Regions from separate parts of the Mesorhizobium sp. CA12 genome, predicted to be linked through region 1. Evidence: predicted binding sites of a transcription regulator. Region 1 holds the regulator's gene; each other region holds the start of a gene.
What was found. The regulator LexA, encoded in region 1, represses DNA repair genes until DNA is damaged. The targets are predictions, from matches to a motif close to TGTTCNNNNTGTGTTCNG.
Positions count from the first base shown of each region.

Region 2: a site for LexA is predicted at 2,306-2,323, ahead of LB520_RS17045 (DNA recombination protein RmuC). Genes of this name have one in related genera too.
Region 3: a site for LexA is predicted at 1,746-1,763, ahead of LB520_RS17205 (YifB family Mg chelatase-like AAA ATPase). Genes of this name have one in related genera too.

Region 1 is NZ_JAIUHT010000001.1:838,520-842,695, reverse strand. It holds gene kynU (kynureninase) at 1-1,198, opposite strand, end outside; gene lexA (transcriptional repressor LexA) at 1,631-2,365, shown strand; gene LB520_RS04030 (ComEC/Rec2 family competence protein) at 2,402-4,176, opposite strand, start outside.
Region 2 is NZ_JAIUHT010000009.1:186,062-190,237, forward strand. It holds gene LB520_RS17025 (GNAT family N-acetyltransferase) at 1-495, opposite strand, end outside; gene fmt (methionyl-tRNA formyltransferase) at 492-1,427, opposite strand; partial or broken gene LB520_RS17035 (plasmid stabilization protein) at 1,485-1,613, opposite strand; gene def (peptide deformylase) at 1,722-2,252, opposite strand; gene LB520_RS17045 (DNA recombination protein RmuC) at 2,356-3,609, shown strand; gene LB520_RS17050 (GFA family protein) at 3,911-4,176, opposite strand, start outside.
Region 3 is NZ_JAIUHT010000009.1:222,544-226,719, forward strand. It holds gene gshB (glutathione synthase) at 1-471, shown strand, start outside; gene LB520_RS29370 (glycosyltransferase) at 1,172-1,603, shown strand; gene LB520_RS17205 (YifB family Mg chelatase-like AAA ATPase) at 1,854-3,383, shown strand; gene LB520_RS17210 (TetR/AcrR family transcriptional regulator) at 3,402-3,998, opposite strand; gene LB520_RS17215 (DUF308 domain-containing protein) at 4,029-4,176, opposite strand, start outside.

The DNA.
Region 1 (4,176 bases):
TGCGCAGGATGTCCTGCAGCACCTCGACCGCATTCCAGACATCGCGGTAGCCGACATAGAGCGGCGTGAAGCCGAAACGAATGGTGGATGGCGCGCGGAAATCGCCGATCACGCCGCGCTCGATCAAGGCACGCATCACCTGGTAGCCATGCGGATGGGCGAACGACACCTGGCTGCCGCGCTCGGCGCGTGAGCGCGGGCTCTCCAGCTCAAGACCGAAGCCGCCGCATCTGGCCTCGACAAGCCGGATGAACAGGTCCGTCAGCGCGACGCTTTTTCTCCGCACGGCCGTCATGTCGACGTCGTTCCAGATATCCAGCGCGCCTTTCAGCGCGCGCATCGACAGCACCGGCTGCGTTCCGCACAGGAACCGCCGGATGCCCGTGCCCGCGGCGTAGCCCTGCTCGAACGCGAAAGGCCGGGCATGGCCCCACCAGCCGCTGAGTGGCTGGCGAATGTCGCGGTGGTGGCGGTTCGCGGCGTAGATGAAGGCTGGCGAGCCCGGCCCGCCATTGAGATACTTGTAGGTGCAGCCGACGGCGAAATCGGCATTCGAGCCGTCGAGATCAACCGGCAGCGCACCCGCCGTGTGGCAGAGGTCCCACACGATCAGCGCGCCGGCTTCATGAGCCTTGCGGGTGAGCGCCGCCATGTCGCGCAGCCGGCCGGATTTGTAGTTGACGTGGTTGACCAGGATGACCGCGACGCGATCGTCAACCAGTTCCTCAATCGTCGGGGCATCTGCGCCTTCGAGCCGCAGCACCGTGCCGGGCCGCGTCGATGCGACGCCTTCCGCCATGTAGAGGTCGGTCGGAAAGCTGTCGTCCTCGGCAACGATCACCGAACGCTCGGGCCGCATTGCAAGTGCCGCATGCAGGACCTTGTAGATGTTGATCGAAGTCGTGTCGCAAACGACCGTCTGGCCGGGTTTCGCGCCGATCAGCCGTCCTAGCTGGTCACCCAGCTCGATGGGCATATCGAACCAGCCGGCGGTGTTCCAGGCGCGGATGAGATCCCGCGCCCATTCCTGCCTCGCGGCAGTCTCGATCTCGCTGAAGGCGTCGATCGAAGCGGCGCCCAGCGAATTGCCGTCGAGGTATATGACGTCTTCCGGCAAGACGAAGCGATCGCGCATGGCGCGCAGCGGATCCGCGGCATCCATCGCCTCGACTTCGGCGAGATCAGGAATTCCCCTCATTGTGCTGCCGCTCCATTTCGATCTGGCCAAGGGGGTTGTCTCACCACCGTCGGCGACAGGGCAAGAACCTTTGGTCCTATGTTAGCTGGTCCATAGACGGCGAAGACTGCGGATCGGAACTTCGCCAACGTTGGCATTTTGGGTTCGTTTCGTTCACGGTGCCACGCGCTTACGGTACGAGCCGACGTGATCCCAACCACTGCTTCGTGATCGTGTCGGGTTGTATTTCAGCTTAAGGGGAACTCCAAAATCGAGCGGAATCAATGCCGCTGCCCCAGGAGGGGCAGCCGGCCGTCACCGGATGCGACATTGTTTCGGCAGCCTTAACAAATTCACTAAACTTTAAACGGTTGCGGAACACAACTGGAACAGATAGTGTTTGTTCTGGGTTTGTTTTTCTGATTCTGGTTTCAGAACCCGTGGGGGCCGCCGATGCTGACGCGCAAACAACATGAACTCCTGATGTTCATCCATGAACGCCTGAAGGAGAGCGGGATTCCTCCATCATTCGATGAGATGAAGGAGGCGCTCGACCTTGCCTCCAAGTCCGGCATCCATCGGCTGATCACTGCGCTGGAAGAACGCGGCTTCATTCGCCGGCTCCCGAACCGGGCGCGCGCGCTGGAAGTGCTGCGCCTGCCCGACTCGATCGCGCCTGGCCTGAATGCCGCGAAGAAGTTTTCGCCAAGCGTCATCCAGGGCGGCCAAGGCAATCTCAGTCGCCAGGTCAAGCCGACGACGCCATCGCGCACTCCGAGACCAAGCAATGACGACGAGGCCGCGGCGGCCGTATCCATTCCGGTGATGGGCCGCATCGCCGCCGGCGTGCCGATTGACGCCATCCAGCACCAGACGCATTCGATCTCGGTGCCGCCGGACATGATCATGGGCGGCGAGCATTACGCGTTGGAGGTCAAGGGCGACTCGATGATCGAGGCCGGCATCTTCGATGGCGACACCGTCATCATCCGCAATGCCAACACGGCAAGCCCGGGCGAGATCGTGGTGGCGCTGGTCGACGATGAGGAGGCGACGCTTAAGCGTTTCCGCCGCAAGGGTGCCTCGATCGCGCTCGAGGCCGCCAACCCGGCCTATGAGACCCGGATCTTCGGACCGGATCGGGTCAAGGTTCAGGGCAAGCTCGTCGGACTTATCCGCCGCTACTGAGCAGAACTGCCCGGCCTTCTTCGCCCGGACGACAATCTATTGGGCCGGTGCGGCGGCTGGTTTTTCCGGCTGCTTATAGGGCGCCAGTCCCCTCGCCTCGCGCGTGTATTTCCGCTGCTCGTGCCAGGGTCGGTATGGTTCTACGACCGCGTAGCGGACGGTTGGCCGCGCGGTTGCCGATTGCGGATCGAAGAAAACGGCGGCGCTGCCGTCGCGCGCCAGCTGCCGCTTGGTGACGACGAGCACACGCGGATCGCGGCACGGGTTATAGGCCGTGGCGTCGTTGATGACGATGAGGTCGGCGAAGCCGCAGGCCGGCCGGGCGGTGTCGCGGGTCTCGGCGAGCGCGACGATCGCGCCGGAAGGATGCCGACCGATGCAGAGATCGCCGCTGCAATAGAAGGGCGAGCCGGGCGGCAGGTCGACGGGATCGGCAATGTCCAGCGTATCTTTGGCGAACCTTTCCGGCGGCACGATTTCCTCGGCTTTCAGCGCCCGTTTCCAATTGTCGGTGGTGAACTCGTTGGAGCGTTCGCGATTGACGGCAAGCTCGCCGCCGCCGATCGGCATCGCCACCAGATGCGCATCCTCCGAGATAAGCACGTCCGGTGTGCGGACGTGCGGAATGGCCAGCAGCGCAGCGAGCGCGAAAGGTACGGCGGCAAGCCTCAGCCAAGTGGTAGCCATGGTCGCGATGACCAGCGCGACCGTCGCCAGCAGCACCGACTGAATCGAGATCAGCCCCACGGCGTCGACCGGTGAGCGCTCGGAAATCCATGCCGAAATGGCGATCATCGCCGTCAGGCCTTTGCCCATGACAAAGAGGAAGGGACCGTCGAAGCCGAAGGGCATGGCCAGCGCGCTCAGCACGGCGAACGGCATGACGACCAATGAGACGATCGGCATGACCGCCAGATTGGCCAGCAGGCTGAGCGGCGACACCCGCTGGAAGTGCCAGATGGCAAACAACAATGTTGCGCTGCCCGCGATGAGCGACGTCACGGCGGCGCCACCCGCTCCAATCGCCAGTTTTCGCGATAAGAACCCGAGAAACGAACGCTTTGCCGGCGGCGCGGTCGTTTTGCCGGCGCGATAGTCGGCAAAGCCGGCATAGGCGCCGACCAGGGCGGCGGTGGCGGCGAAGGACATCTGGAAGCTCGGGCCGACCACTTCATGCGGCGAGACCAGGATGACGGCGATGGCAGAGATCGCCAGGTTGCGCATGGTCAGCGCTGCGCGGTCGAAAAGCACGGCGACCAGCATCACGCCAAGCATGATGAAGCTTCGCTCGGCCGCCACCACGATGCCGGAGATCACGAGATAGGCGGCGATCGACGCCAGCGCGATGCCAGCGGCATATTTCTTCACCGGCCGGCGCGACGAGAAATCCGGAAACAGCGCGAAGGCGCCGCGTAGCAGGACCATGATCGTGCCGGCGACCAGCGCCATATGCAGTCCCGAGATCGAAATGATGTGGTAGATGCCGGTCCGCCGCATCGACTCGTTGATTTCGTCCGGAATGCCGGCACGAACGCCGACGATCAGCGCCGCCGCGATCTCGCCCTCGGAACCGCCGATGCTGCTCCTGATGTGGTCGGCAATTCCCTCGCGTCCGTTTTCTACGGCCGATGCCACGCGTGCGCCAAACGGCACCTCCGTTGGCGCACTCGGGGTCGGCGCGACAAGTTTCGGATCGCCCAGGAAAAAGCCACTGGCGCCGATGCCGGCAAAATAGCTGTCGAAGGAAAAGTCGTAGCTGTCAGGCCGAACCGGACCTGTCGGCGGCAGCAGCTTGGCATAGCCGGTCAGCA
Region 2 (4,176 bases), on a different contig from region 1:
AGCGGTAAAGGCGGAAGCGTAGACCAGCCTGCCGGTCTCGGGCGCGTCGCCCCAGGCCAGCGCCTGCAGCGCCTCGCCCTGATACTCGCTCTCGAATCCTGCGGCGCGCGCATGGGCGTACCCGAAGCGGCCGTAATAGACCGGATCGCCCAGCACCACGGCCAGCATCTCGCCGGCTTCCTTGAGGCGGACATGCGCCTCGCGGATCAGCGCGCCGCCGATGCCGGTGCCGTGGAACGACGGCTCGACCGCCAGCGGCGCCAGCGCGACGGCGGCGAACTGCTTGGTGCCGTTCTGAACGAACAGTCGCGAAAAAAGAATATGGCCGACGACCTGCCCGTCTTCCTCTGCAACCAGCTCGACGACGGCATCGCCGCCAGTGACAAGCGCGTCGACCAGGCCGGCTTCTGCCTGCTGGCCAAAGGCATGTTCTTCGACGAGGCGGATCGCCTCGCGATCCCGCGGCGTCGCCGCGCGTATCGACATCATGCTCATGTGAGTTTCGTTCCTTTTTCGATCTTGGCTCCGCGCAAAAACTCCTGCGCAGTGGCAGGCTTTCCGCCCGCCCGTTGAACTTCGACCAGCCTGACCGCGCCTGTCCCGCAGGCGACCGTCAGCCGGTCATCGAGAATTCCTCCCGACTCGCCGACGCCATCCGAGAGCGTCGAACGAAGCAGTTTCAGCCGCTCCATGCGGCCGCCAATGTCGACCTCGCACCACGCGCCCGGAAAGGGCGAGAGGCCGCGAATGTGATTGTGGACTTCGCCAGAAGGCCGCGTCCAGTCTACGCGTGTCTCCGATTTATCGATCTTTCGGGCGTAGGTCACCCCTGCCGTTGCCTGTTGGGTAAATGTCAGACAATTTATCCCCAACTGCGCGAGCGCCTCAACCATCAGCGAGGCGCCTTGAATCATCAGTCGGTCATGCAATTCGCCGGCTGTCATGTCGGGCGCGATGGCGACTTTTTCAACCATTGCCACCGGCCCGGTGTCCAGACCCTCTTCCATCTTCATGACCATCATGCCGGTCTCGCTATCGCCGGCCATGATGGCGCGCTGGATCGGAGCAGCACCACGCCAGCGTGGCAAAAGCGAGGCATGGCCGTTGAGGCAGCCCAGCCTTGGCGCGTCCAGAACGGCTTTCGGCAGCAGCAGGCCGTAGGCGACGACCACCGCGACATCGGCCTGCAAGGCGGCAAAAGCCTGCTGCTCGGCCTCGCTTTTCAGCGACGTCGGCGTCCGAACGTCGAGCGCCAGCCGCTCGGCCTCGCGCTGCACCGGCGAGGGCGTCAGCTCCAGCCCGCGCCGGCCGGCGGCGCGCGGCGGCTGGGTGTAGACGGCCGCGATCTCATGGCCGGCCTCGGCGATGGCGCGCAAGGTCGGCACGGAAAAATCCGGCGTGCCCATGAAGATGACGCGAAGCGGCATGACGGATGTGCTCCTTTTCCTACCGCCCGCTTTGGCGCTTGCTTTCGCGAATCTCGATCAATCGTCGAAATCGCGGCCGAAATCGCGCTTCCTCTGAGCCTCGATCTCATTCATCATATCGGCAAATTCGTCGCTGATCGCGTCTTCAGACACAAATGCGCTGCGGATCGCATCCCATGTGGAGACTTGTGGCTTTGGGCCAGGTTCAGGAATGTTGCTGATCGGGGTGTCGCCCATCGAAACCTTCGACTGATATCATGATCCAGGGTTCTTTCAGGCGCGGAAAGGCGTCGCCTAGCCCACTATCTTGCCCGGCGCCTTGTCCTTGGCGAGCTTCTTGAACTTCCGCACCACCATGTCGCGCTTGAGCTTCGAGATGTGGTCGATAAACAAAACGCCGTTGAGATGGTCTATCTCGTGCTGCAGGCAGGTGGCCATCAGGCCTTCCGCCTGCATCTCCTGCAGCTTGCCGTCGCGGTCGAGATACTTCACCCGCACCGAAGCCGGGCGCTCGACCTCGGCGTAATAGTCGGGGATCGACAGGCAGCCTTCCTCATAGACGGACCGCTGGTCGGAACTTTCGAGCACTTCCGGATTGATGAAGACATGCGGCTGAGGCTCCTCGCCTTCCTTGGCAAGGTCTATGACCAGCAGCCGCCGCGGCTCGCCGACCTGGATCGCCGCGAGGCCGATGCCCGGCGCGTCATACATGGTCTCCAGCATGTCGTCGGCGAGCTTGCGCAAATCGGCATCGACGCGCTCGACCGGCTTGGAAACCTGGCGCAGGACGGGATCGGGAAGGATGATGAGCGGCTTGATCGACATGGCGTCTCACCTAAGACCTCGCTTGAAAAGCGTCAACCGGGGCATCTTTGACCTGTTCACGTTTTGATCTGTGCCAGGAGGCCGAATCGGTTATGCTGCCCAAATGAACGACATGACCTCCGTCCTTTCCGAGCCCATCGCGCGGCTTGGCGCCACGACCGTGACGCTTGGCCAGGCGCTGGCTTTCGGCGCGATCCTTCTGCTTGCGCTGTCTGTGGCGCTCGTCGTCGCCTTGTGGCGCGCGGCCGGGGCACGCGCGGCGGCGGCTGCCGAAGCCGCCGACCATGCCCGCGATGCCGAGGCGAGGATGGCCGACATCATGCAGGCGCAGGCCGAGATGCAGGGGCGCATGGGGGCGATCGCCGAGGTGTTCGGGGCGCGGCAGGCCGAGCTCACCCAGTCGCTTGGACAACGGCTTGACGCCATGACCGGGCGCCTCGGCCAGACCATGGCCGAGCAGACCAGGTCGACGCATGAGAGCCTGGCCAAGCTGCAGGAGCGGCTGGCGGTGATCGACACCGCGCAAGGCAATATCCAGTCCTTGGCCGGCCAGGTCGTGCAGCTGCAGGCTATCCTCTCCAACAAGCAGACGCGTGGCGCCTTCGGCCAGTCGCGGATGGAAGCGATCGTCGCCGACGGCCTGCCGCACGGCGCCTACGAGTTCCAGGCCAGTCTCTCCAACGGCAGCCGGCCCGATTGCCTGGTGCGGATGCCCAACGGCGCGCCGTCACTCGCCATCGACGCCAAGTTTCCGCTGGAGGCGTGGAACGCCATCCGCGCGGCCGAGGGCGAGACCATGCAGAAGGTGGCGGCCCAGGCTTTCCGTCGCGACATCGAGGTGCATATCCGCGATATCGCCGAAAAATACCTGATCCAGGGCGAGACACAGGACACCGCCTTCATGTTCGTGCCGTCGGAATCGGTGTTCGCCGAGATCCATGAGAATTTCGAGGCGGTGGTGCAGAAGGCGCATCGCGCCCGCGTCGTCATCGTCTCGCCCTCGCTGCTGATGCTGTCGATCCAGGTGATCCAGGCGATCCTCAAGGACGCGCGCATGCGCGAGCAGGCGCATCTGATCCAGGGCGAGGTCATCCGCCTGATGGAGGATGTGGCGCGGGTCGACGAGCGGGTACGTCGGCTGCAGACACATTTCGGCCAGGCGGCGCGCGACATCGACGACATCCTGGTGTCGACGTCGAAGGTGACCAAGCGCGGCCAGAAGATCGAGGCGCTGGAATTCGCGGAAGGCGAGACCGAGGCCGCGCGAAGCGCAGCGCCAAAGGCCGACGCCGGCGCGCGGGTGGCGGACTCCAAGACGGGACAGCTCAGGCTGCGCGTCGTCGAGGGCGACGAGTAGTCGCTCGACGCCAACGTTGGAACGATCGATTCTTCCTTCGATGGCGAGGTCGCATTCCTTGGAGATTAGCTGGAACGCCGATCACTTCGTCATTCCAAGGCGGGGCAAGGAGCGAAGCGACGCGCGCAGACCCTGGAATGCATGCCATGAAGCTAACGCATTTGAGACGGCTAGGAATTTTGCTCCGCCGAGCCCCTCACATCGGTCACGGCATGGATCTTCGGGTCATGCCCGAGGATGACGAAGGCGCGAAACAGTCAGCCAATCGCCGAGGCTTCCGCCAGCGGGCCGATCCGACATGCTACTGCTCCTCGATGGTCGTCATGCCTTCGAATTCCGGCAGCCAGTGCAACGCCGAGCGGTGCCAGACCTGTTTTTTCGGGACGAGTTCCTCGCGCTGACGCGCCGTGCCGACCCTGATGCCGTAGATTTTCGGGCCGTCTCCCACCGACGTCGCGTAAAGATGCGATCCGCACTCGCCGCAAAAGCCCTGCGCCCGCCTGGCGCCGCTCGACCCGGTCTTGATATAGACCTTCGGCGCGCCGCGGGTAATACGGTAGTCGCTTT
Region 3 (4,176 bases), on a different contig from region 1:
CTCTACGGCAATGGCGGCGCCGGCATCTTCCATCTGCACGAGGCCGACCGCAATCTCGCCTCGCTGCTCGAAATGTTCGGCCAGCTGTTCCGCGAGCCCTATATCGTGCAGCGCTATCTCAAGGACGTGCGCAAGGGCGACAAGCGCATCATCCTGATCGACGGCGAGCCGGTGGGCGCCATCAACCGCGTGCCGGCCGAGCACGATTCCCGCTCCAACATGCATGTCGGCGGCCGCGCCGAGAAGACCGAGCTGACGGAGCGCGAGCGCGAGATCTGCGCCCGCATCGGACCGGCGCTCAGGGAGCGCGGCTTCATCCTGGTCGGCATCGACGTGATAGGCGACTATATGACCGAGATCAACGTCACCTCGCCGACCGGCGTGCGCGAAGTGCAGCGTTTTGGTGGCGCGGATATCGCCAGCCTGTTCTGGGATTGCGTTGAGGGGAAGCGGCTGAAATCGGCCGCGTAATTGCCGCATGTTGACTCTGCAGCACGGATATCGGCCTCCTACCGTATCCGAGATTGTCGGAGCAATGTTGCGTCATCGCCGCTATCTCCGGAAAGGGTGGTACTCTTCCGCGAAGTCGCAACCTGCTCTTCAGGCAAGTTTGCTGTCGGATGATCCGTTCATATCCTATTCGGGAATGTCCGGTACGCCCCTTGGATTGGCAAGTCACATGCCTCTCCTTCCACGCAGTCACCGTGCCTGGTTTCTCATCTCGCCAACCTGGTCCATCGAAAACAATTCCAGCGTCAAAATGATCCGGACCTATGCCGTTCTGCATAGACTTGGGAACCCCCGTCACTCGCTAATCTTCCTATCCAACACACAAGCCGAGGCTGATCTCTTGAATCAGTCCGGTGAGGCCGCCGTCCTGCATAACAAGACTTCAACAACCTCCGAATACATATTCAGGCCCCTCGAGGACATCCCTGTAGAATTCGATGCAATATACAATGCGCAACTGGCTTCGTGGAAACGCCACGACTTGTCCCTTGGCATCGAGCGTTGTGCATTTGTCTTTTATCGTGATTCAGTGGGGTCATCCACGACGGAGTCGGAAAGGGCGCGGATAAATCGGCACAGGGAGCTCGCGCCGGGTCACGTGTTTATCAATGAGTTTGACAGCACCGGCAAACCTGTTCGATTGGCGCCGGCTTATGTGAACATGCATCTAAATCGTGCAGCCGTGGGAATTTGTCTCTCTGCAATAGAGGGACCAATGTTCGCCAGCACAGAGTATCTTCTCGCGGGGCTACCTGTTGTCACGACCCCGAACCATGGGGGTCGAGACCTTTATCTCGATGACGAATATTCGCTTACAGTTCCACCCGACCCTCGATCCATCGCGGAGGCTGTCTTAGCGCTGAAGGAGCGACGAATCCCCCGGGCTTACATTCGTTCGCAAACTTTGAAACGAGTTGAGCGAGACCGCCGGCGGTTCATAGACCTTGTAAATGAGATTTTTCTGGAAAGCGGCTCTTTGCGCCGGCTCGCCATGCCTTGGCCTTTCCGATATCCTGTCATGGAGTGGCTTCCACCCCACATCGCAATCGATCGATCGCTTTCAGGCACGGTCGATGCCTTCATCACCGCCTAGACGGCAACAGCCCGATTGCCGGAGGGACTGCTCGCCTTGTTCAACAGGTCGAGAGCACGCGGCGATAGCGGCTGCTCGGGCGCGCCTCGGCCTTTTAGTCCAGAAGGAGCTTTGGCCGAAATCCATCATCTTCGCGGATAGATGTTCCTGTAATGTTCTTGCGTGTTTCGAAAATCTATGGTTGTCTGGACTTTACGCGCTCGCGGCCCGATGGTGAATGCGGGCGCGTTGAGGCCGGGGGTTCGGATAAATGGTAGCGCGGGTTCGCACGGTCGCTTTCCAGGGCATCGAGGCCTTGCCGGTCGATGTCCAGGTGATGGTCGGGCCGGGCAAGGTCGGCATGCAGATCGTCGGCCTGCCGGACAAGGCGGTGGCCGAAAGCCGCGAGCGCGTGCAGGCGGCGCTGCATGCGTCGGGCCTGTCGATGCCGTCGAAGAAGGTGACGGTGAATCTCGCGCCGGCCGATCTTCCCAAGGAAGGCAGCCATTACGACCTGCCGATCGCGCTCGGCCTGATGGCGGCGCTCGGCGCCATCCCGGGCGACATGCTGGCCGGTTATGTGGTGCTTGGCGAATTGTCGCTCGACGGCACCATCGCTGGCGTGGCCGGCGCACTGCCGGCGGCGATCGGCGCCAATGCCGAAAGCAAGGGCTTGATCTGTCCCTTCGCCTGCGGCCCGGAGGCGGCCTGGGCAGGCAAGGATTTCGACATCCTTGCACCGCGCAGCCTGATTGCCGTCGCCAACCATTTTCGCGGCACGCAGGTGCTGTCGCGGCCCGAGGCCGGCATCCAGCTTGCCGCGCGCGACCTGCCGGATCTCGCCGACATTAAGGGCCAGGAGAGCGCCAAGCGGGCGGTCGAAGTGGCTGCCGCCGGCGGCCACAACCTTCTCATGGTCGGGCCGCCCGGCTCGGGCAAGTCGATGCTGGCGCAGCGCCTGCCCTCGATCCTGCCGCCGCTGGCGCCGAAGGAGCTGCTCGAAGTGTCGATGATCGCTTCCGTCGCCGGCGAGCTCGGCGAAGGCAAGCTGACCGACCGGCGGCCGTTCCGCGCCCCGCATCATTCGGCCTCGATGGCGGCGATGGTGGGCGGCGGGCTGCGCGCGCGTCCGGGTGAGGTCTCGCTCGCCCATCACGGTGTGCTGTTCCTCGACGAGTTGCCGGAATTCACGCCGCAGACCTTGGATGCGCTGCGCCAGCCGCTGGAAACCGGCGACTGCATGATCGCGCGCGCCAACCACCGCGTCACCTATCCGGCGCGCATCCAGCTGGTGGCGGCGATGAATCCGTGCCGCTGCGGCATGTCGGGCGAGCCCGGCTATCGCTGCCTGCGCGGCGACCGCTGCCGCACCGAGTACCAGGCGCGCATTTCCGGCCCGCTGCTCGACCGCATCGACCTCAGGATCGAGGTGCCGGCGGTCTCGGCAAGCGACCTCATCCGGCCGGACAAGGCCGAGACGAGCGCTTCGGTGGCGCAGCGCGTGGCGCGTGCGCGCGCCATGCAGCGCGAAAGGCTGGAAAGACTGGGCGCGGGCGCCACCACCAACGCGCACTGCCCGCCGTCCATCATCGAAGAGATCGCCAAGCCCGATAGCGCTGGGCTGACGCTGCTCAGGGACGCCAGCGAAAAGCTCGGCTTTTCGGCGCGGGCCTATCACCGCGTGCTGAAAGTGGCGCGCACGCTGGCCGACCTCGACGCCAGCGAAACCGTCGGCCGTATCCATCTCGCCGAGGCGATCTCCTATAGGATGAGCGCGGAGCGCATGGCGCAGGCGGCGTGAAGCGGGCGTATCGGGCTTTCATCCCTCTTCAATCTGCGCCGGGATCAGCTTCTGCAGCGTCGGTGCCAGGATCATGGCGAAGCTCGATCCATCGCCATAGGCCCGCGCGGAAATCATCGCCCCGTGCACGGTCGCCATGAAGGCTTCCGCCTCCACGCGCGGCGCGGCGGCGATCGTCAATGTGCCTTGCGCGGCGCCGCGCTCGATAACGCCGGTCAGCCACCCCGAGAGAAACCGGAAATAGGCCCGGACCTCCGCGGCCACCTCAGGCGGAAGGGCCGGAAGCTCGCTGGCAAGCAGCGCGCAGACGCAGATCGGCCTGCTCGCATCCTCGATGCACTGCGCCCAGAAGTCGGCATAGGTGCGCAGCAACTGAGGCGGCGCAGGCACACTGCGCTCTAGCTCCGTCATGCCCGTCACGGCATCCTCGAGGTAGCGCCTGACCAGGCTTTGCACCAGGTCGACCTTGCTCGGGAAATGATGATGGATGCTGGCTTTGCGTATACCGACCACGTCGGCGATATCTGCGTAGCTAAACCCGTTATAGCCGCCGGCGACGATGAAGCGTCGCGCGGCGGCCAGTATGTCATCGGCGGTGTTCGAGGGCTTGTCCATGGACATGCCTAACCTCCGGCGGAGGAAATCTCAACGCACGGCCTGCGGCGACTTGCGAAGGATATCGCTGACCGACAGCCACACGGCGGACACGAGGAAGTAGAAGGCGCCGAAAGCGGCATAGGGCGCGACATTGGCGATGCCGATGGCCTCGGCGCCGCCCGCCATCTTGACAAAA